2 linked regions of the Granulosicoccus antarcticus IMCC3135 genome follow. The protein of the gene in region 2 binds, or shares a complex with, the protein of the main gene of each other region. Links are inferred from orthologs where the notes say so. Each region holds a gene or a part of one and is shown on either strand. Other genes may lie near its edges.

Region 1 (10,846 bases), 4.5 Mb from region 2 along the record:
CACGCGGCATAGAAGAGCGCAATGGTGAGCGAGTCGGATTCAATACCATGGTGTATAGCGAGTCTGAAATTCGACGAATCGGCATACGCGCTTTCGAAATTGCCCGTCAGCGAGGCTCTCGACTGTGTTCGGTCGACAAAATGAACGTGTTGGAAGTGTCAGAGCTTTGGCGAGAAATCATGATCGATGTCAGCAAGGATTACCCGGATGTAGAGCTGACTCATATGTTCGTTGATAATGCCGCCATGCAGCTGGTTCGCGCACCCAAGCAGTTCGACGTCATGGTGACCAGTAACTTGTTCGGCGATGTTCTATCTGACGCCGCAGCGATGCTGACCGGATCCATTGGCATGTTGCCATCGGCGTCGCTGAATGAGGCCGGGCAGGGGATGTACGAACCCATCCACGGATCGGCTCCGGACATTGCCGGAAAAGGCATAGCCAATCCGTTGGCGACCATTCTGTCAGTCTCCATGATGCTGCGCTACACACTGAAAGAAGCCGAAGCGGCTGATGCCATTGATGCTGCTGTGGCGCAGGTGTTGGCACAGGGCTATCGTTGTCAGGATATAGCGACGGGCCAGAGTGAAGAGAAAGTAATCAATACAACTGAAATGGGTGATGCTGTAATAGCGGCCCTGCAAGTCGGAGTAGATGCATGAGCAAGACCTATGATGTCGCTGTCGTTGGCGCAACTGGAGCGGTTGGCGAGACCATCCTGTCCATTCTTGCTGAGCGAAACTTTCCAGTAGGCAATGTTTACGCATTGGCGAGTTCGCGTTCAGCGGGTAAGCGAGTCGAGTTCGGAAACAAGCTGTTGGTTGTACAGGATCTGGAAAAATTCGATTTTTCTACGGTGCAAATCGGTATTTTTTCACCAGGCGCCTCTGTTTCCAAGATTTATGCTCCCAAGGCGGCAGCTGCCGGCTGTGTCGTGATCGACAATACATCACAGTTTCGATATGACGATGACAAGCCGCTGATCATCCCTGAGGTTAATGCGCATGCCCTTGCTAGTTACAAGGACACCAACATCATTGCAAATCCGAATTGCTCAACTATTCAGATGCTGGTAGCGTTGAAGCCGTTACATGATGCTTTCGGGATTACGCGCATCAATGTATGTACCTATCAGGCAGTTTCAGGTACTGGCAAGGAAGCAATTGAAGAGCTCAGTGTCCAGACAGCAAGGCTATTAAACGGCTTGCCAGCAGAGGCCTCGGTCTATCCAAAACAGATTGCATTCAATGTCTTGCCGCAGATTGATGACTTTCAGGAAAACGGTTATACCAAGGAAGAAATGAAGATGGTATGGGAAACCCACAAGATCATGGAAGACAGTTCTATAGCCGTCAACCCGACCTGTGTACGTGTCCCGGTGTTTTTTGGACACTCTGAAGCTGTCCATATCGAAACTCGTAAACCAATTACTGCGATTCAGGCCCGAGAATTGCTCCAGTCAGCACCAGGAGTGGTAGTTATGGACGAGCGAAAGGCAGGGGGCTACCCCACCGCTGTGACTGAGTCAGCCGGAACTGATGCAGTCTTTGTTGGGCGGATTCGCGAAGACATCAGCGTTGAAAACGGACTGAATTTGTGGGTTGTGTCCGACAACGTTCGTAAGGGTGCAGCGCTGAATAGTGTTCAGATCGCTGAATGTCTCGTTCAGGACTATTTGTAAACGCTGATCTATATCGGAATAGATGCAATAATTGATCTATAGAGAAGCGTTGTTACAGTTAACTACGTTTGACCTGTGTCGGTGGTTTACGGACACTGCACAATCAGGTCTAACGTCTGAGCGGGATTTAATACGTGCGAAAACTAGCAACGGCTGCAGCAGTTAGCCTGGCATTAGCCTCCGGTGGCGCCTTCGGACTTGGTCTGGGCGACATCGAGATGCGCTCGGCGCTGAATCAGCCAATGAATGCCGAAATCCGGCTCACTTCTGTGAAAACAGGTGAGCTGGAAGGCATGATTGTGCAACTTGCGTCGGCAGAGGCCTTTGAAAGGGCGGGCATCGAGCGCTCGACGGTGTTGACGGACTTGCGATTCTCCGTCGACCAGAGCTCGGGGGTGCCGGTTATTCGCATTTCCAGCCAACGACCTGTGGTTGAGCCTTTCCTGAACTTCCTGCTGGAAGTGGACTGGCCACAAGGTCGAATGGTTCGTGAATATACTGTTTTGCTGGATCCGCCAGTTTTCATGACACCGACTGCAACTGAGCGTAATACGACCTCAGATCAGCCGGCGCTAGTGGATCGTGGAACAGAAGCCCTGGTTGTGCCTACACCGATTGAGCGCAACGAAGGGTTTGAAGTTGATCTGGGTGGTCTTGCTGAAGCTCCCGCTGACAGCCAGTCCGCATCAGATGTAGGTGAAATCGTTTTACTGGAAGTCATGCCAGATGTTGAGCTCATGTCAGGAGATGAGGCTGTCAGTGGAAGTAATGGCGAAATAGTCGCCCTTACAGATCTGGGAGCTCCCAATCAAGACGCTCTGGAGCAACGTGAGCAGGAAGCAAGCGCTGCAGACGACTTCAATGTAGAGCTGATTGGTGCCGGAGAAGAAGTTTCAGATACCACCGTCATCGGTGAAACTGGCAATGGCGGTGGGGAAGATGGGTCTACCATCGTATCCCTGGAAGATCTGTCACCAGCAGAAGCGCCTCAGACAGCAGCCCGTCAGAGCGCTGAAGTAACGGTTGGCAGTGGTGACACTCTGTTTGAAATTGCCAAGAGCAATTCTGCAGCTGGTGTCTCTGTGCAACAGATGATGATGGCATTGCTGGCTGCCAACGAATCCTCATTCATCAACAAGAACATCAACCTGGTCCGGGCAGGCTCCATACTGCGAGTACCTGACACAGACGAGGCAACACGTCTGACACAGCGGCAGGCCATGTCTGCTATCGGTCAGCAAAACCAGCTGTGGCAGGAGTATCGCGATCAGTTGCTGGGCTCGGGTTCAACCCGTCTCGCCTCTGGTGACACAAACGTGACGCCAGCCGGAACAGTGACTGCACCGTCTGATACTGCAGCCATTGATACAGCCGCCCTTGATCCAGAGCTGAGCTCGGAAGACTCGGTCGACGGACTCTCTGCTGAAGCGCGGGCTATTCTGGACAATGCTCGATCGGAAATTCTTGATCGTGAAGAGCTGCGACTGGTTGCGGATGATGCACCTACAAGTACCACGGCCAGCGCTACGGCCGATGAGACCACAGACAATGACGCCACACGTCTGGGTGAATTGAATCGCAAGTTGCAACTGGCTCGCGAAGAGCTTTCTTCAACGCGTGTGCAGTCTGACGAGCTAACGGAACAAGCCGGTGAGCTGAAGGGTACGACGGACAACCTGGATTCACTGATCTCCTTGCGTCAGAACGAGATTTCCCAACTGGAAACCCAACTGGCAGATGCACGTGAAGCGGCTGCCATAGCGGAGGCAGAAGCCGCCGAAGCAGAAGTGATTGCTGCTGCGGAAGCCGGAGAAGCAGAGGCTATTGCCGAAGCGAAAGCCGCCGCCGAAGCTGAGGCTGAGGCTAAAGCCGCTGCACAGCTTGCTGCCAATGCTGGCGACACAGTTGTCGAGGCAGGCCAGGACGTTGTTACGGCTGTTGGTGATGCGGGTGCCGACGCTGTGGCTGAAGTGGAAGAGATTGCAGACTCAGGCGTCAATGCATTAACGGAGGCAGGGGAGACGCTGGGTGATGTTGAGCTGATCGATGAAAATGCGACGGCAGACACCGACACCGAAGAGGCGCTGATTCCACCACCGCGTAAGCAGACTACCTGGTATCAGGACTTCATGAGCGACCCCAAGCGCATGGCAATAGCCGGCGTCGGTGCGGTCGGATTGCTGGGTGTGCTAGGCACCTTGTTGTTCCGTCGCAAGCGTCGTGATGATGATTTGCTGGATATTGGTGATGAACTCGAATTCGCCAACGACGAAGACGCTGCGGGAATACCGGCTGACAAAGCGGCCAAGTCCGGCAACGGTGTTGGTCTGGCAGCGGGTGCTGCTGCGGTCGGAGCCACTGCAATCGCCGGCTCTGATCGCGAAGAAAAGCAGGACAATGCCTTTGATGACCTGACGGTCCCTGCTATCCCGTTGGGTTCTGATTTGCAAACGGGCAATGAGGTACTGAACAAAGACGACACTATCTCCGAAGTGGAGGTCTATCTTGCCTATGGTTTGCACGGTCAGGCTGAAGAGCTGCTTGCCAAAGCGACAGAGCGCGATCCCAATAACGAGGAATATGCGCAGAAGCTTCTGCAGACATATCATGCTCAGGGTAATGCTGACAGTTTTCAGGCAACTGCCAGTAATTTCCATGCGCGCTTTGGTGGCGAGGAAAATCCGGCATGGCCAGCGATTGCTGTCATGGGTGCTGAATTGCGACCCAATGATGCCTTGTTCGCTTCAGGTCGTGAAGCGGTAAGTCGTATTGGTGCCGGTCATTCTGATGGTTCCGCGATGGGGGATGAGGATTTTCTACCTGCGCAGGACTATGACACCGGCAGTATTAATCGCGGCTTTGATTCTGCTTCAGATTCTGTGGATTTCGACAGTGCAGATGAATCAGAGCTGATGGAGCAGAGCCTTGATCCAGCGTTTGCCTTTGATGAAGGTGACCTGGAAGCGACGGGCGATTTTTCCGAACTTGCCAGTGAAGTGGCGAACGAGAAGAAAAACAGCAGTATTGAATTCTCCGATTTTGATGCAACTGGCGGTGATGTTTCGTTAGGTGGTCTGACGGGTGAAGATCTGCTCGACATGCCTGGTGATCTTACCAACGAGTTGTCCGCAGATCTGACCGAGGGTGAAGGGTTAAGTCTGGATGAACTGGATAACGTTGCTTCGGTAAACGATCTGACTCTGGATCTGGATCAACTGTCGGGTGACTTGGAACTGGATAGTTCTGAGTTGATGAATGCTGATTTGTCCGACCTGGACCTGCCTGATTTGAGTGTTGATAACGACATGTTCGACGAAAACGTCGGTATGGGTGACAACGCTGATGAAATGGACACCATGCTGGATCTGGCGAAGGCCTACATCGATATGGGTGACAAGGACTCTGCCAGCAGTGCGTTGGACGAAATCGTCAAGAGCGGCAACCCGGCGCAGGTCACCGAGGCTGAGACTCTGTTGCGCAAGATTTCATGATCAAAGGCCAGTGACCGTCATTGTCTAATGCCAGAATCGCCCTCGCTGTCGAATACGACGGCGGGGGTTTTTGCGGTTGGCAGCGTCAACCACATTGCCACTCTGTACAGGCAGAGCTCGAGCGGGCATTAAGCCGGATAGCTCAGGAGCCTGTCACGGTTTACTGTGCCGGTCGTACTGATACCGGCGTACATGCTGCGGCTCAGGTCGTGCATTTCGACACCTCTCTGGATCGCCCGCTTCGCGCCTGGAGCTTTGGTGCTAACTCCCATCTGGACAAGCGTGTTTCGGTACACTGGGCGGCAGTAATGCGTCCGGATTTCCACGCGCGTTTCTCCGCGACACAACGCAGCTATCGTTACACTATTCTCAATCGTGCAACCAGACCTGGTTATCAGGCAGGTACGCTGGGCTGGGAGCGTATCCCCCTGGATGCACCGAAAATGCACGAGGCTGCTCAGGCACTGATTGGGGAACATGATTTTTCCAGTTTTCGTTCCTCCGAGTGCCAGGCGAACCATGCCAGGCGGTGCCTGTTACGAATCAGCGTCCGGCGCGAACAGGATCGAGTGATTATTGAAGTCGCAGCTAACGGCTTCCTGCATAATATGGTACGTATTCTGACGGGTTGTCTGCTGGCTATCGGTCGAGGTGAGCGTCCAGTGGACTGGATGGCCACGCTGCTTGCCGGGCGAGACCGGAGGGCTGCTGGAGTGACAGCACCGCCACATGGTCTGTGCTTTCTGCAGCCTGGTTATCCTGAAGAATTCGGCGTGCCGGACTTCGAGTCCAGCAAATCCAATCCCTGGCACCCTTGAGGGGTGTTGTTCTAGAATTGTCTGGGTAAGCAGCTGCCGTGCTGTTGCCCGGATGCTGCTTCTGTTAAGGTCCATGGTTATTATGGCGCGACGAACCCGAGTCAAAATTTGTGGAATCACACGCCTGCAGGATGCGCATCTGGCGCAGGAGCTGGGTGTAGATTCACTCGGCTTTGTATTTGTGCCTGCCAGTGCCCGGCATGTGATCGCTGAGGATGCTGCTGTCATCGTCAATCAGTTGTCGCCTTTTGTCACGCCCGTAGGATTGTTTCTCAATCCGACAGTGGAAGAGGTACAGCACGCCTTGAACCTGATGCCCTCCATGGTGCCGCAGTTTCATGGACAGGAGTCGGGTGAATTCTGTGATCAGTTCGGCAGGCCGTATCTAAAAGCTATCGGTGTTGGAGCCGGCAAGCCTATGCCCGAAGAGAGTGAACTGAGAGCATTCGGACAAGCCATCGGCTTTCTGTTCGATAGTAATGAGCCCGGACAGCTTGGCGGAACGGGCCATGCGTTCGATTGGGCACGTCTTGGTGAAAAAATGCACAAACCGCTGATACTTGCGGGCGGGCTGAACGTACATAATGTAGCTCAAGCTATCAAGCAGGTTGCCCCATTTGCAGTGGACGTCAGTTCCGGTGTGGAGCAAGCTAAGGGAATCAAGGACTCTGAGGCCATGCACGCCTTTATGGCGGCAGTTCGGCACGCAGATGAGCAGGTCCTGGAATAGATAAAGAGAAGAGAATCGCTTTAAATGAATACAGTATCAGAGTCATCAGAGGACAGACCGATCGATCAGTACCCCGACAGTAAGGGGCATTTCGGAGTTTATGGCGGTAGTTTTATCGCTGAAACACTGATGGATCCGGTCAGAGAGCTGCAAGAAGCTTACGAGCGTTGTCGCCAGGACAACGAATTCATTGCTGAATTCGAGTGGGAGCTGAAGAATTTTGTCGGCAGACCCAATCCGCTTTATCATGCGCGCCGTTGGTCACAAGAGCTGGGTGGTGCCCAGATCTGGTTGAAGCGTGAAGATCTTAATCACACGGGCGCTCACAAGATCAACAACACCGTGGGTCAGGCTCTGCTGGCTCGTCGAATGGGCAAGAAACGCATTATCGCCGAAACCGGTGCCGGTCAGCACGGCGTAGCGACAGCAACAGTCTGTGCTCGCTGGGGCATGGAATGCATCGTGTACATGGGCGAGGAAGATATCGTACGTCAGGCGCCAAACGTTTTTCGCATGAAGTTGCTGGGTGCCAAAGTCGTACCGGTAACGTCAGGTTCGCGCACACTCAAGGATGCACTCAACGAGGCAATGCGCGACTGGGTCGGCAATGTCGACGATACGTTCTATATCATTGGAACGGCAGCGGGCCCACATCCTTATCCCACCATGGTGCGAGATTTCAACAGCGTTATCGGCAAGGAAATCAAGGAGCAATCCATGGAGCATACTGGCCGTCTGCCAGACATGATCGTGGCTTGTGTGGGTGGCGGTTCGAACGCCATCGGCGCGTTTCATCCATTCCTGAACGACAAGGATGTACAGCTGGTAGGTGTAGAGGCTGGCGGTGATGGTCTGGAAACCGGACGACATGCTGCGCCTCTGAGTACCGGCAGCCCGGGCGTGCTGCATGGTAACCGCACCTACCTGATGGAAGATGAGGCAGGTCAGATCATTGAAACTCACAGTGTTTCGGCAGGCCTGGATTATCCGGGTGTAGGGCCTGAACATGCGTGGTTGAAGGATATAGGGCGGGTACAATACGTAGCTGCAACCGATACCGAAGCCCTGGAGGCAACTCACAAGTTGTGCAGGATCGAAGGTATCATTCCGGCGTTGGAATCTGCTCACGCTCTGGCTCATGCGATCAAGATTGCACCGGGCATGGGCAAGGACAAGAACATCGTTGTCAATCTGTCAGGTCGTGGTGACAAGGACATCAACACTCTGGCCGACCTGGAAGGGATTACTCTGTGACTCGTATCGCCACTCGTTTTGCCACGGCTTCTGGCCGCAAATTGCTGGTTCCGTACATTACGGCCGGTGATCCGGACCTGGAAACTACGCTTGCATTAATGCATACCCTGGTCAAGGCCGGTTCTGATGTCATCGAACTGGGCATACCGTTCTCTGACCCGATGGCAGATGGTCCGGTCATTCAGGCGGCGTGCGAAAGAGCGTTGAAAAATAATGTATCCCTGATTCAGGTGCTGGAAACCGTCAAGCGTTTTCGTGAAACAGATACGGACACAGCGGTTGTGCTGATGGGCTATCTGAATCCGATCGAGCGACTCGGCTATGCCAGATTTGCTGAATTATCGAGTGCTGCTGGTGTTGATGGTGTGCTGACCGTCGATATGCCGCCAGAAGAGGCGGGTGCTTTGGTTGATGAGTTGAAAAAGAATAATCTGGACAGTATCTTTCTGCTGTCACCGACCACTCCGGATTCACGCATCAGCCAGGTCTGCGAGATGGCCAGTGGTTATATCTATTACGTGTCGCTCAAGGGTGTCACCGGAGCTGCCAACCTGAATACGGTTGAAGTGGCCGAGAAGGTCGCTAACATTCAGTCGTTTGCCTCGATACCCGTTGCTGTCGGTTTCGGTATTCGTGACGCAGACTCTGCAGCCGCGGTATCGGAAACTGCCGATGCGGTGGTGGTGGGTAGTGTGCTGGTTTCTCTGGTTGGCGAACATGGCAATGACCCGGACACCCTTCATGCGAAAATTTTTGAAATCGTCAATGGCATGCGTAAAGCCATGGACCAAAGAGCCGGAGTCAGTGCATGAGTAACGAGGACACCACTGGCAAGGGCGACGAGAACGCCGAGGCAATTGAGCCCAAGGCAAGCAAGGAGCAAAAGGAAGGTACCCGACGTCCATTCCTGCCAGCGATTCGCCCCATGAGCTGGTTTGAGCGAATGATTCCGGCTCGTATCGGAACTCGCAATGAAGACAAGGGCACAGTCCCTGAAGGCCTGTGGGTCAAGTGCGACAGCTGTTCCAACGTTCTCTACCATGCCGAGCTCGACCGGGCACAGGATGTCTGCATCAAGTGTGGTCATCACATGCTGATCTCTGCGCGCAAGCGTCTGGAGAGGTTGCTGGATGCGGGTGAACAGGAGGAAATTGGCGCCTCTGTGGAGCCGGTGGATATTCTGAAATTCAAGGATTCCAAGCGCTACAAAGACCGCCTGAGCCAGGCTACCAAGGACTCCGGTGAAAAGGATGCACTGGTAGTCTTGCAAGGCAAGCTCAAAGGTATGCCTGTTGTGGTTGCGGTGTTCGATTTCAATTTCATGGCAGGCTCCATGGGATCGGTAGTCGGCGAACGCTTCAGCCGTGCTTGCGAACGCAGCCTGGAGCGCGGCATTCCTTTCATCTGCTTTAGTGCCAGTGGCGGTGCGCGTATGCAGGAAGCTCTGTTTTCACTGTTGCAGATGGGCAAAACCAGTGCTCAACTCAGACGTCTTGCAGATCGTGGCCTGCCGTATATTTCGGTGCTGACGGATCCAACCATGGGCGGTGTTTCCGCATCGCTTGCCATGCTGGGAGATATCATCATTGCCGAGCCTGGTGCGCGCATTGGTTTTGCCGGTCGGCGTGTTATCGAACAGACCGTCCGGGAAAAATTGCCGGAAGGCTTCCAGAGTAGTGAATTTCTGCTCGATCACGGTGCTATCGATCTGATCTGTGATCGGCGCGATATGCGCGATACGCTCGCCAGACTTCTGGCCAAGCTCAGTGACAAGCCAGTTCTGAAATTTGATGACCCGCACATTGCCGCTCCCAGCTGAAGTTCCTGATACCACTGCGCCTCTGAGTACCTGGCTGTCCTGGCTGGAAACCATCCACCCCGTAGCAATTGACATGGGGCTGGATCGGGTCAGCCTGGTAGCCGAACGATTGGGACTGCGTCAGATCGATAGTCCACTGATTCTGGTCGGCGGAACCAACGGTAAAGGCTCTACGGTTGCCATGCTGACTGCTATCTATACAGCAGCAGGTTATCGCGTGGGCACCTACACCTCGCCGCATATCACAGACTTTCGAGAACGGATCCGGATCAATGCCGAAATGGCATCGGCCGAGGCGATCGTCGAAGCGCTGGCGTTTGTAGAGGCAGGACGTGCGCCTCAGACACTCACCTACTTTGAGTACACGACACTGGCGGCAATGCGCGTGTTTCTGCAAGCACAGTGTGACGTCTACATCATGGAAGTGGGTCTTGGCGGGCGGCTGGATGCAACCAATCTCTGGGATGCAGATTGCTCGGTTGTGACCAGCGTGGCGCTGGATCATCAAGATTACCTGGGCTCTGATATTGCTGTGATTGCCACGGAAAAAGCGGCCATTGGCAGGCCTGGAAAATTACTGGTGGTCGGTGAGCTGACGCCACCCGAATCCCTGTTCGCCTTTGCTGCTGAAAACGGTATCCCGGTTCTGCATACAGGAGCTCAGTCGGCGGACAGATTGCCGCTAACCTCATTGCGTGGAGCGCATCAACGCCGCAATGCAGCTTGCGCCGTTGCTGTTGTCGAAAATCTGCAAGCCATGTTGCCCGTTGGCAAACCCACTCTGGAACGCGAGCTGATGCATATTCATGTCACGGCCCGTTTTGAACGACTGACACACTCAGGGCTTGATGTGGTGTTGGACGTGGCACACAATCCGGCAGGTGCGCAGGCGTTATGCCAGGCTTGGCAAGAGGCGTTCGGAGACAGGCTTGCGAACATCGTCTTTTCCGCTCTGGCAGACAAGGACCTGGCAGGAATAGTGGCCGCTCTGGAGCCTATCGCGGCTGAATGGCACTGCTTTGAGCTACACATTCCGCGAGCAACCCCAGTGGC
Region 2 (10,709 bases):
AGATCAGTGAGCTCCGCCTCGCTTGGCTGTCGCTTGCTGACGACTTTCAAAGAATCCAGCTCGACATTGAGCACATCATCATCCTGTACCAGCAGGCCGCCGGCAACCGGACGATACAGCCAGCTACTCTCTGCCGTGCCTCCCAATGACAAACTCTCGCAATCAAGGACCCGTACATTCGGTTTGCCTTCAAGCAATGCCAGCGCTGCCGGTTCGACACCGGGAGCCACGATGACTTCGACAAATTGGCGGGCAATGATTTCCTTGACCACTTGCTCACTCAGTGGACGATTGAAAGCGATGATGCCTCCAAATGCGGAAGTCGGATCTGTGCGATAAGCCAGATCGTAAGCCTCTAGTTGATTGGCTCCTACAGCAACACCACATGGATTGGCATGCTTGACGATGACACAGGCAGCCTCGGTAAACTGTCGTACACACGCTAGAGCCGCATCGGCATCCATCACGTTGTTATATGACATGGCCTTGCCCTGCAGCAGATGGGCTGCTGCGATAGTGCCGGGACCGGCATCTGCCGAACGATAGAACGCTGCGCGCTGATGTGGGTTTTCCCCGTAGCGCAGCGTTTCGTTCAGCACAAACTGCGTGTTGAGCGTACGTGGGAAATCAGCTGGCTCGGCATGTGATGCCTCACCCGTGCGACGTCCGAAATAGTCAGCGATCATGCCATCGTAAGCTGCCGTATGCTCGAAAGCTTTCACCGCCAGGTCGAAACGCAGAGCGCCTTGCTGCTCTGTTGATGCATCCAGAGATTCAATGATGCGCGAGTAATCAGCAGGATCGGTAACGATGGCTACAGATGCATGATTCTTGGCTGCAGAGCGGACCATTGCAGGTCCACCGATATCAATATTCTCAATGGCATCCTCGAAACTCACACCCTCGCGCGCAACTGTCGCGGCGAACGGATATAAATTGACAACAACATAGTCGATAGGTGCGATACCACGTGCGACCATGACCTCGTCATCAATGCCACGTCGCCCCAGAATTCCACCATGCACAGTCGGGTGAAGCGTCTTGACTCGTCCAGCCATCATTTCTGCGGCCCCGGTATGTTCCGAGACATCGGTTACCGGTAGACCTGCCTTGCGCAAGGCCTCGGCGGTCCCTCCCGTGGACAGCAGCTTGATGCCCTTGCTCACGAATGCCTGAGCCAGTTGTTCGATTCCCTGCTTGTCAGAGACGCTCAGCAATGCGCAAGAGCCTGCGAGTTTTTCAGCCACTTAATAATATATCCGGTTATTCGATGTGTTTGTTTTGTTCGTGGGAAAGCTGCCTGGGGAAGCTTGCCTTATTCCATTTCTGCCAGCTTGTTGCGCAGATTGCCACGACTGATTCCCAGCCATTCTGCCGCCTTACTCTGATTACCACCACACTCACGCATGACAGCACTCAACAGAGCGTGCTCTGCCTGACGAATCACCATGCGGTACAGACCTGATGGTTTCTCACCATCGAGCATGTCGAAATAGCGACCCAGTTCGTCCCGCACACAGCTGGCGATGGCAGTCCCTCCGGCATCGACCGTTTTGCTCATTGAAGGCTTGCCCGACTTGACCTTTGCCAGACCCTCGGCAACGGCCTTGGCGACACTGCCCTCTTCCGTCTTGTCGACATTGCCACCTTTGGCACTACGGGATGCAGGAGCACTCATGTGCGTGACACTACTGGGAATAGAGTTGGCAAAGGTCGTATTTCCAGATTTGTGAATCGGAGTATAAGAAATAGTCATATCAAGCGGCGGCTTCAAACAGTGCAGGCTGGGAGAAAAAGCTCTCTACCAGCCGAAGTTGATCGTTGGAATCTTCTACCTTGTTGACCGCCTCCCTAAATGCGGCCGCGTGTCTCAAACCCTTGCAATACCAGGCAATATGCTTACGGGCAATACGCACCCCTCGATATTCGCCATAGAGCTTGTGGCAACCGAGCAGATGCGTCATCAACGTTGCACCAACCTCGTCCAGAGACGGAGGTAATGGCGCAGGCAGGCCCTGCAAGGCGGCGTTGATTTCTCTGAATATCCAGGGATTCCCCTGCGCCGCACGTCCTACCATGATACCTGCGGCCCCTGTTGTACGCAGCACCTGAAGTGCCTGTTCGCCATTACAGATGTCGCCATTGGCAATCACTGGAATGGAAACGGCATCGACGATGGCAGCAATGGTGTCGTACTCTGCCTGCCCCTTGAAGCGATCGCTACGAGTTCGACCGTGCACCGCCAGACAGGCGATACCCTCACTTTGCGCCAGACGTGCGATAGCCACGCCGTTGCGATTGTCAGGAGTAGGCCCGGTACGAATCTTCAGAGTGACGGGCACATCCACACGAGCCACCACCAAACGCAGAATATCCCGGACCAGATCAGGATGTTCCAGCAATGCAGAGCCTGCCAGGCGATTGCAGACCTTCTTGGCAGGACAGCCCATATTGATGTCAATAATCTGGGCACCATGAGCAACATTCAGTGCAGCGGCATCAGCCATCGCAACAGGGTCTGCCCCTGCGATCTGCACAGCATGCGGCAAATCGTTTTCAGCACGCACGATACGATGGCGGGTTTTGGCCGTTGCGTACAACAGAGTATCGCTTGAGATCATCTCCGATGCCGCATAGCCTACGCCTTCGCGGGCACAGGCATCACGAAAGGGCCGGTCGGTTACGCCCGCCATCGGTGCCAGAAACACAGGATTTTCTACGACGTGTGTTCCTATCTCGATCATGGGTGAGGTGGGCTTGAGCGGGCCGTATATCCTAATACAGATCAGCGCTTAAAAATACCGTATGAGGGAACAGCAGTTGGCAATTTACAGCGACATAGGGCTCAAATCACCTCTATCTGAAGTCCAGCTCGAAGGACATGGCCTCATTGCCGGGGTCATCGAGATTCAATGTAACGTCAAGCTGCTTGCCGGCTGCAAATACATCGCCTTGCTGCCAATTATCAAGATAATCCGAGGGTTCGAAGCTGTTCTTCACCACCAGGCGACCGTTTCGATCGGTCAATCGAATTTCAAGCACAGGGTAACGTTGCCCAAAAGAGGCCTTGTTGATGAAACCGATATTGATGAGTAAAGCATCTTCAATCGTAGGGTGAGAAAAAACCGATCGCTTCAGAACTTGTAATGAATCAAGATCCACTTGCTCCTCAAGCGTGCACCCCGTCACAGAACACACGACTTCCAGCAAAGGTCGTACATACCGGCTATTTTGCAACGACTGTCGTTCACGATATCCGTACAGAGCCACCGCCAACGACACCGCCAGTAACAAGAGTGCACCTTTGAACCGCCACGATCCGGTCTTTCGCACCTCTACCGGAGGCTTCTGGGCCTGCGCCCGTTCGAGAGACTCCAGTAATTCATCCACTCCATCGCCAGCAATGGTGTCTGACAGCGGATCGTCGTGGTGCTCAAGAGCGCCCTCCTCCTCCGCGCCTGTGTCAGCCACCAAGATGCCGGCACTGGCATGGGCTGGAATTACCAGCGTTGCGTCTCTGACAGAGCCGCTATCGGTCTCATTGATGGCAGAGCGGGCGTCCACCTCGGGACCTTGGGCAAACAGGGTTTCGCTATAGGTATCATCCAGTTCGTCGTCGCCAGCCGGATCATCGAAGTCGAAAGACTGTACTTCAACGGTTTCATCCAGATAGTCAACATTCTGTAGTGCCGCATCGGCGGAAAACAGACTGAAATCTGCGTAGGTCACATCCAGTGGAGAGGCATTATTAGCCAGTCCAGCCAATGCCGCGGCACTGGCATCAGGCAAACTGGAAGCAACGGAATGCCCGTCCCCGGTTGACTCTTCGCCAACATTTTGTGCATTTTCGTCGGACGATTCTGAATCAGACTCTTCGGCCTCCTCGTCGGATGGCTGCCGCAGATTAGCCAGTGCATCGAAAATGCTAAGGCATTCCCCACACCTGACTCGCGTATCACTGGACGAAAGCAACTCTTTCGATACTTCAAAGATGGTCTTGCAGTTGGAGCAGCAAGTTTGCGGATTCTGATCCACCTCGATACTGGCATAGCCAGCTGCTATCGCATCTGCCTCATCACCATCAAAGTCACCTTCTGATTCGCTCTTCAGTGCTCTGGCCTTTTTTCGCTTGCCAGAGTCATTGCCGCCAGCTGCTGAGATGTCGACAGATTTAGCCCCATTGTCATCCGAGCCTTCCGTCTCCTTGACCGAGTGCTTGAACCGTTCTCGGGCTTGCTGGCCTGTTCGAGATTTCTGGCTGCGTCTGCCCATGCCGTATCAACGACGTATTGCAGTCATCAGCGCCCAGCCATCTTGATCCTGACCGGGTTCAAATTCGAAATGCTCGCTGTATCGCTCACGCAGCGGTTCCATCTGCTCTCGCAGAATGCCGGACACCACCAGACGCCCACCCGGTTTCACGGACGCTGTCAGCGTATCCGCCAGATCCATCAGAGGTTTGAAAAGAATATTGGCCAACACCAGCTCCACGGAAAGATCATTCACCAACTCGGGCATACCCACCTCAAGCTTGTCCAGTACACCATTTTGCCGAGCATTGTCTCGTGTAGCGCTCAACGCCTGTGGATCGATATCCACCGCCCAGGCCCGTTCCGCTCCCAGCAACAAAGCGGCAATAGCCAGAACACCTGAACCGCAACCATAGTCGATGACACGGCAACCCTCCAGAGGACGCAATGTACGTGCCGTTTCAGCGCCCATCCACGCCAGACATTGCGCAGTGGTTGCATGTGTGCCAGTACCAAAAGCCATGCCCGGATCCAGCCGCAGGTTGATAGCACTCGGATCTGGGGCTTCCTGCTCGGTTGGGCATATCCAGAAGTGTTCGCCAAACTGCATGGGTTTGAAGGTATCCATCCAGGTTCGCTCCCACTCTCGCTCCTGTAATCGAGAGGCGGTGAACGCGGGCACTGCAATCTCGAGCATGGCCGCTGCCAGATGCAAAGCATCGTGCAGCTCATCCAGCAAGGTTTCTCGAGCGTACAGACCCACTAGCGTGATGTCGTCCCAAAGCCGCACCTCTCCCGGCACGGGCTCCAGAACAGCGTGCGACAACTCTTCATCGTCCACGCTGTCCAGCAACGTCACGGATAAGGCACCGGATTTGAAAAGCCAGTTTTCGAGTGTTTCAACCTCATCACGCGATGTCTTAAGCGTGATTTCAAGCCATTCAGGAGCTGCAGTCATGTTGATCTTTCTAACGTCCAGGTGGTGAATCAGAGCGCAGGTTCCGTTATGCCGGTCGCTGGCGTCCGATCCACCAGCATGCCGTCAGTTCAGTCCCAGTTTCTTTTCCAGGTAATGAATATTGGTGCCCCCTTCCTGAAAGGCAGGATCATTGAAGATATCGATGTGCAGGGGAATGTTTGTCTTGATGCCGTCGATGAATACTTCACTGAGGGCACCACGCATGCGTGCCAGGGCTGACTCTCGAGTATTGGCAGACACGATCAGTTTGGCAATCATGGAGTCATAATGTGGCGGTACTGTATACCCGTTATAGATATGGGTCTCCACACGCACACCAAGTCCGCCGGCTGGATGATATTGCCGGATGGTGCCAGGGGAAGGCATGAAAGTGACCGGGTCTTCGGCATTGATGCGGCACTCGAATGCATGTCCCTTGATCTTGATGTCTTCCTGCTTCCAGCGCAGCTCGCGACCTTCAGCAGCAAAAATCTGCTCCTTGATGATATCGATTCCCGTAATCATTTCGGTCACAGGGTGTTCGACCTGCACACGGGTGTTCATTTCTATGAAGTAGAAATTACCGTTTTCATACAAGAACTCGAACGTACCTGCACCATGGTACCCCATGCGTTTGCACGCCTCGACGCAGCGGGCGCCCATATCGGCACGAGTGGCTGCATCGATGCCCGGTGCTGGCGCCTCCTCCACAACCTTCTGGTGGCGACGCTGCATGGAGCAGTCACGCTCCCCCAGATGAATGGCATTGCCCAATTCATCGCAGATGACCTGAAACTCGATATGTCGAGGGGTTTCCAGATACTTTTCCATGTACACAACCGGATTGCCGAAGGCAGTACCGGCTTCGTTCTGTGTCATGGCAATGGATTCTTCCAGATCATCATCCGAACGAACGACACGCATGCCACGCCCGCCGCCGCCGCCGGCCGCCTTGATGATGATCGGATAACCGATCTTGTTGGCAATCTTGATATTTTTGGCAATATCGTTACCCAGAGGCCCATCACTGCCAGGCACACAGGGAACGCCTGCGGCTTTCATTTCGGCAATGGCACTGACCTTGTCACCCATCAAACGGATAGTGTCCGAGGTTGGACCAATGAACTTGAACCCGCTTGATTCAACCCGTTCGGCAAAATCGGCGTTCTCAGCCAGAAACCCGTAACCCGGGTGAATAGCCTCGGAGCGAGTTATCTCGGCCGCACTGATAATGGCAGGCACATTGAGATAGCTTTTAGCGGAAGGTGGCGGCCCGATACATACCGCTTCATCGGCCAGCCTGACATGCTTGAGATCCCGGTCAGCCGTCGAATAGACAGCAACGGTCTGGATACCCAGATCACGGCAGCAGCGCATGATACGCAGGGCAATCTCGCCACGATTGGCGATCAGCAGTTTCTTGATTGGAGTAACCATGAGTCAGATACTCAGTCGATGACGATCAATGGCTCGCCGTACTCAACCGGCTGGCCATCTTCGACAAGAATGGCGCGTACGGTACCGCTGACTTCGGCTTCAATCTGGTTCATGATCTTCATCGCTTCAATGATGCAGATCGTGTCACCCTTATTGACAACCTGCCCAACGTCGGCAAAAGCCTTGGCAGTAGGAGACGAGGAACGGTAAAAGGTGCCGACCATGGGAGATTCCATGATGGTACCTGGTGGCAGTAGGTTCTCCGGCGCTGGTGCGCTGGCGCCCACGGCCGCTGGTGCTGCCGCGACGGGCTGCGCGACTTGAGTTGCTTGAGGTTGCACGGGTGCGTAGGTCACACCAGATGAACGTGCGATCCGTACGGACTCCTCGCCCTCGACGATCTCGATTTCGGAAACATCCGAATCTTCCAGTAACTCGATCAACTTCTTGATCTTGCGAATATCCATGGGCAGTCCTGATCTGTATTCCGGTTCGGTGGTATTAAGATTGTTTGATTCGGGCGATGGCTGCCGTCAGCGCCATGCTGTACCCGGCAGGGCCAAAACCCAGTAATGTGCCGACAGAGATATCGGAAAAATACGAATGATGTCTGAATGGTTCACGTTGATAGATGTTGCTAACGTGTATTTCAATCAGAGGTAGTGCCACACCGAGAAAGGCATCGCGCAGAGCAACGCTCGTATGGCTATAGCCACCCGGGTTGATGATCGCGATCTGACACCCTTCTGCCGGAGCCGCCTGTACTCGGTCAATCAATGCCCCCTCGCTGTTACTCTGAAAGAAGTCAATACTGACTCCCGATTGCTCAGCTTGTTCAGCCAGTTGTGCTTCGATGTCCGCCAATCGTACCGAACCATATCGTTCAGGCTCACGAGTACCTAGCAGGTTGAGGTTAGGCCCATTGAGAACCAACACCTGTGACATACTCCAACGCTCCAGTTATGAAATTTGATGCACGTAATCGACCAAAAGGTCAATCGTGACGGTAACTGTGAAAGATAGCATCAAATAGGGCTTATTTACAGACAGTTGGCGACCTATACCGACAATAAGGAGTTAATGATCATCCAGGATACTGATGCATCTCTGGCCTTTCGGTCACTGGACCCGAACCAGATACTCGATGCAATTGACAGCGTTGGCTGGCACACCGATGGTCGTGTCAGTGCGCTCAACAGCTACGAAAATCGCGTTTATTCCGTTGGCCTGGACGATGGCACAACCGTGATTGCCAAGTTCTATCGGCCAGGTCGCTGGAGCGATGAAACCATTCTGGAGGAACATGCGTTCTGCAACGCACTACTTGAACATGACATTCCGGTTATCGCACCATTAAGTGATGCTGAAGGTCAGAGTCTGCATAACCATGGGCCATTTCGATTCTGTCTGTTCCCCCGTGCAGGTGGTCGTCCTCCCGAGCTGGACAACCCCGAACAGCTAGCTGTTATCGGCCGAACACTGGGTCGTTTGCACCTGGTAGCTGACACACTGGACTTCCAACACCGCCCATTCATCGATGCCAGCAGACTGGGTGATGAATGCGCCGACTATCTACTGGATTCCGATATCCTGCCCGACCATCTGGCGCAGGTCTATGAGTCTGTCATTGACGATCTGATGCCCGAAGTGCATGAGCGCATCGATGCAGTCCCTTATCGTGAGATCTGCCTGCATGGTGATTTCCACCCGGGCAATATTCTATGGGGTAGTGATGGCACACCGCACCTGCTGGATTTTGACGACTGCGCCCTGGGTCCTGCCATTCAGGACCTCTGGATGTTCATCTCTGGCGATCGTCAGTATGCTCAAGCACGGCTGGGCGATCTTCTCGATGGTTACCATGAGTTTCGCGAATTTGACGAACGCGAGCTGGCCCTCATAGAGCCTTTGCGAACCTTGCGAATCATCCATTACGCTGCGTGGATTGCCAGACGCTGGGAAGATCCGGCTTTTACACAGGCTTTTCCGTTCTTCGCCAGCGGCAGATTCTGGGACGAACATATCCAGTCGCTACGAGAACAACGTGCAGCTCTTGAGGAACCCAGCCTCATCTACTGAATACTGGATTCAGGTGAAATTGAACACCAGCTCACCCGCCCCATAGTTACCGAGTTCCAACGTGAAAATCACCTCTTCACTATTGTCCACCTTCAAACGTTTGCCAGCATCTCGAACTACTTCTGACAACCGTAGATGCTCTGTCTTGTCGTTCATCAACAGGCTGGAAAAGATATTCATCACCTCATAAAAATTATCTAATGCCATTTTCGAGATTTGATTCTCCTCCTCCATGCTCTTGACGCCACCTGCAGGAATCATGGACAGAGCGCTCCCCAGAGAGGCTGCCGTGTGCAACTTACTACAGCAGGTTGCCACCACTTCATCATCCCTGTTGATGTAAATCGCCACAAAATCGGGGGAGTCACCTTCCAGCGCAGGCGCTACTTTGGCCTTGGCTTCACCACCGATTATCATCGAGAGCATATCGCTGAGCGCGCGTGCCTCCGGAGCCTGATAGTTCATGGCTGTCGGAGAACCGGCTGCAACGTTTTCTCGAACGTTTCTGCCGTAAACGGCTTGGCAATAAGAAACTGGGCTCCAGCCGCTTTTGCCTCCGCTCGCATCTCAGCAGTGGATTCGGTCGTCACGAATCCGAATTTGACTGTATTCCCTGCGGCTCTGATCGCTTTCAGGAAATCAATGCCATTCATCTCGGGCATATTCCAGTCGCAAAGTACCAGTTGCGGCATGTAATCATCAATTTTGGCAAGCGCATCTGTGCCGTCTTCGGCCTCTTCAAACTCCATAGTATCGAAGCCAGCCTGTTTAAGAGTGCGCTTTACGATCATCCGCATGGACTTTGAATCGTCGACAATCATTACTTTCATGTATCTCAAACCAATTCAAATGGACATGAGAAGTAACGACCAAAACACCGAACTTTGTAGGCTGTATCAGGGCAAAGTAACCGTCAATTTTGCCATCGTGCGTCGCACAATTGACAATTAACTCGTCCGGGGACGGCAGGACGAGTAAAGGCTCTCACCAGACACAGACCAGATGATCTGCGCCTGGTGATTCAGAGCCGATCGACTAAACGCGTCGAAAGACGAGCGAGGCGTTTGTGCCGCCAAAACCAAAACTGTTGGACATCACCGTATCGATCTTTGCGTTATCGATACGACTGCGAACAATCGGCAAATCGCTTGCAGCTTCATCAAGATCTGTGATGTTGGCAGATTCGGCAATAAAACCGGCTTGCTGCATCAGAAGCGTATAGATAGCCTCCTGTACACCTGCGGCTCCCAGCGAATGTCCCGACAGAGACTTGGTAGAACCAATATGGGGAACCTGGCCTTCTTCGAAAGCCATTTTTACCGCACGCAGCTCGGCCACATCACCAACCGGCGTGCTGGTGCCGTGGGCATTGATGTAATCGATAGGCGTATCAACCGTTGCCTTGGCCATTTGCATGCAACGCATTGCCCCTTCACCGGACGGTGCAACCATGTCGTAACCATCTGAAGTGGCACCATAACCGACGACCTCAGCATAGATGGTTGCCCCACGTGCCTTGGCAGTTTCCAGTTCTTCTACCACCACCATGCCACCGCCACCGGCAATGACAAAACCATCCCGGTTCGCATCGTAGGCGCGTGAGGCCAGCTCTGGCGTGTCATTGTATTTGGTCGACAGCGCGCCCATGGCATCGAACAGACTGCTTAGTGTCCAATGCTCCTCTTCGCCACCACCGGCAAACACGCGATCCTGCTTGCCCAGCTGGATGAGCTCCAGCGCATTACCAATGCAATGTGCACTGGTGGAACAGGCTGATGATATGGAGTAGTTGATGCCCTTGATCTTGAAAGGCGTTGCCAGACAGGCAGATACCGTACTACCCATGGTCTGAGTAACTCGATAGGGCCCTACTCGCCGAATGCCACGATCACGCAGAATATCGGCAGAATCAACCTGACTGGCTGAAGAACCGCCACCCGAGCCTGCAATAATGCCCGTTCGAACATTCGACACCTCGTCATCAC

What was found.
Region 1: the proteins of accC (region 2) and accD are in contact, whole or in part, in a solved structure (PDB 8UXZ), measured with the Escherichia coli proteins. The link is inferred for Granulosicoccus antarcticus IMCC3135 from one-to-one orthologs.

What each region holds. Positions count from the first base shown.
Region 1 is NZ_CP018632.1:6,008,241-6,019,086, reverse strand. The notes cover bases 7,866-10,846. They hold accD (acetyl-CoA carboxylase, carboxyltransferase subunit beta), read left to right. Parts: upstream 7,866-8,899; coding sequence 8,900-9,793; downstream 9,794-10,846. Other genes in these bases: IMCC3135_RS26095 (bifunctional folylpolyglutamate synthase/dihydrofolate synthase), read left to right, coding at 9,765-10,846; trpA (tryptophan synthase subunit alpha), read left to right, coding at 7,971-8,786; trpB (tryptophan synthase subunit beta), read left to right, coding at 7,866-7,974. Also shown: leuB (3-isopropylmalate dehydrogenase), read left to right, coding at 1-662; IMCC3135_RS26130 (aspartate-semialdehyde dehydrogenase), read left to right, coding at 659-1,681; IMCC3135_RS26125 (motility hub landmark protein FimV), read left to right, coding at 1,816-5,172; tRNA pseudouridine(38-40) synthase TruA, read left to right, coding at 5,193-5,990; IMCC3135_RS26115 (phosphoribosylanthranilate isomerase), read left to right, coding at 6,073-6,720; more of trpB, read left to right, coding at 6,745-7,865.
Region 2 is NZ_CP018632.1:1,505,352-1,516,060, reverse strand. Bases 4,470-7,313 are described here. They hold accC (acetyl-CoA carboxylase biotin carboxylase subunit), read right to left. Parts: upstream 6,646-7,313; coding sequence 5,293-6,645; downstream 4,470-5,292. Other genes in these bases: aroQ (type II 3-dehydroquinate dehydratase), read right to left, coding at 7,147-7,313; accB (acetyl-CoA carboxylase biotin carboxyl carrier protein), read right to left, coding at 6,657-7,112; prmA (50S ribosomal protein L11 methyltransferase), read right to left, coding at 4,470-5,208. In the rest of the region: purH (bifunctional phosphoribosylaminoimidazolecarboxamide formyltransferase/IMP cyclohydrolase), read right to left, coding at 1-1,247; IMCC3135_RS06510 (helix-turn-helix domain-containing protein), read right to left, coding at 1,316-1,678; tRNA dihydrouridine synthase DusB, read right to left, coding at 1,758-2,744; IMCC3135_RS06500 (zinc-ribbon and DUF3426 domain-containing protein), read right to left, coding at 2,857-4,272; more of prmA, read right to left, coding at 4,279-4,469; more of aroQ, read right to left, coding at 7,314-7,590; IMCC3135_RS06475 (serine/threonine protein kinase), read left to right, coding at 7,726-8,724; IMCC3135_RS06470 (hypothetical protein), read right to left, coding at 8,734-9,189; IMCC3135_RS06465 (response regulator), read right to left, coding at 9,186-9,554; fabB (beta-ketoacyl-ACP synthase I), read right to left, coding at 9,760-10,709. UniProt on the Escherichia coli protein: This protein is a component of the acetyl coenzyme A carboxylase complex; first, biotin carboxylase catalyzes the carboxylation of the carrier protein and then the transcarboxylase transfers the carboxyl group to form malonyl-CoA.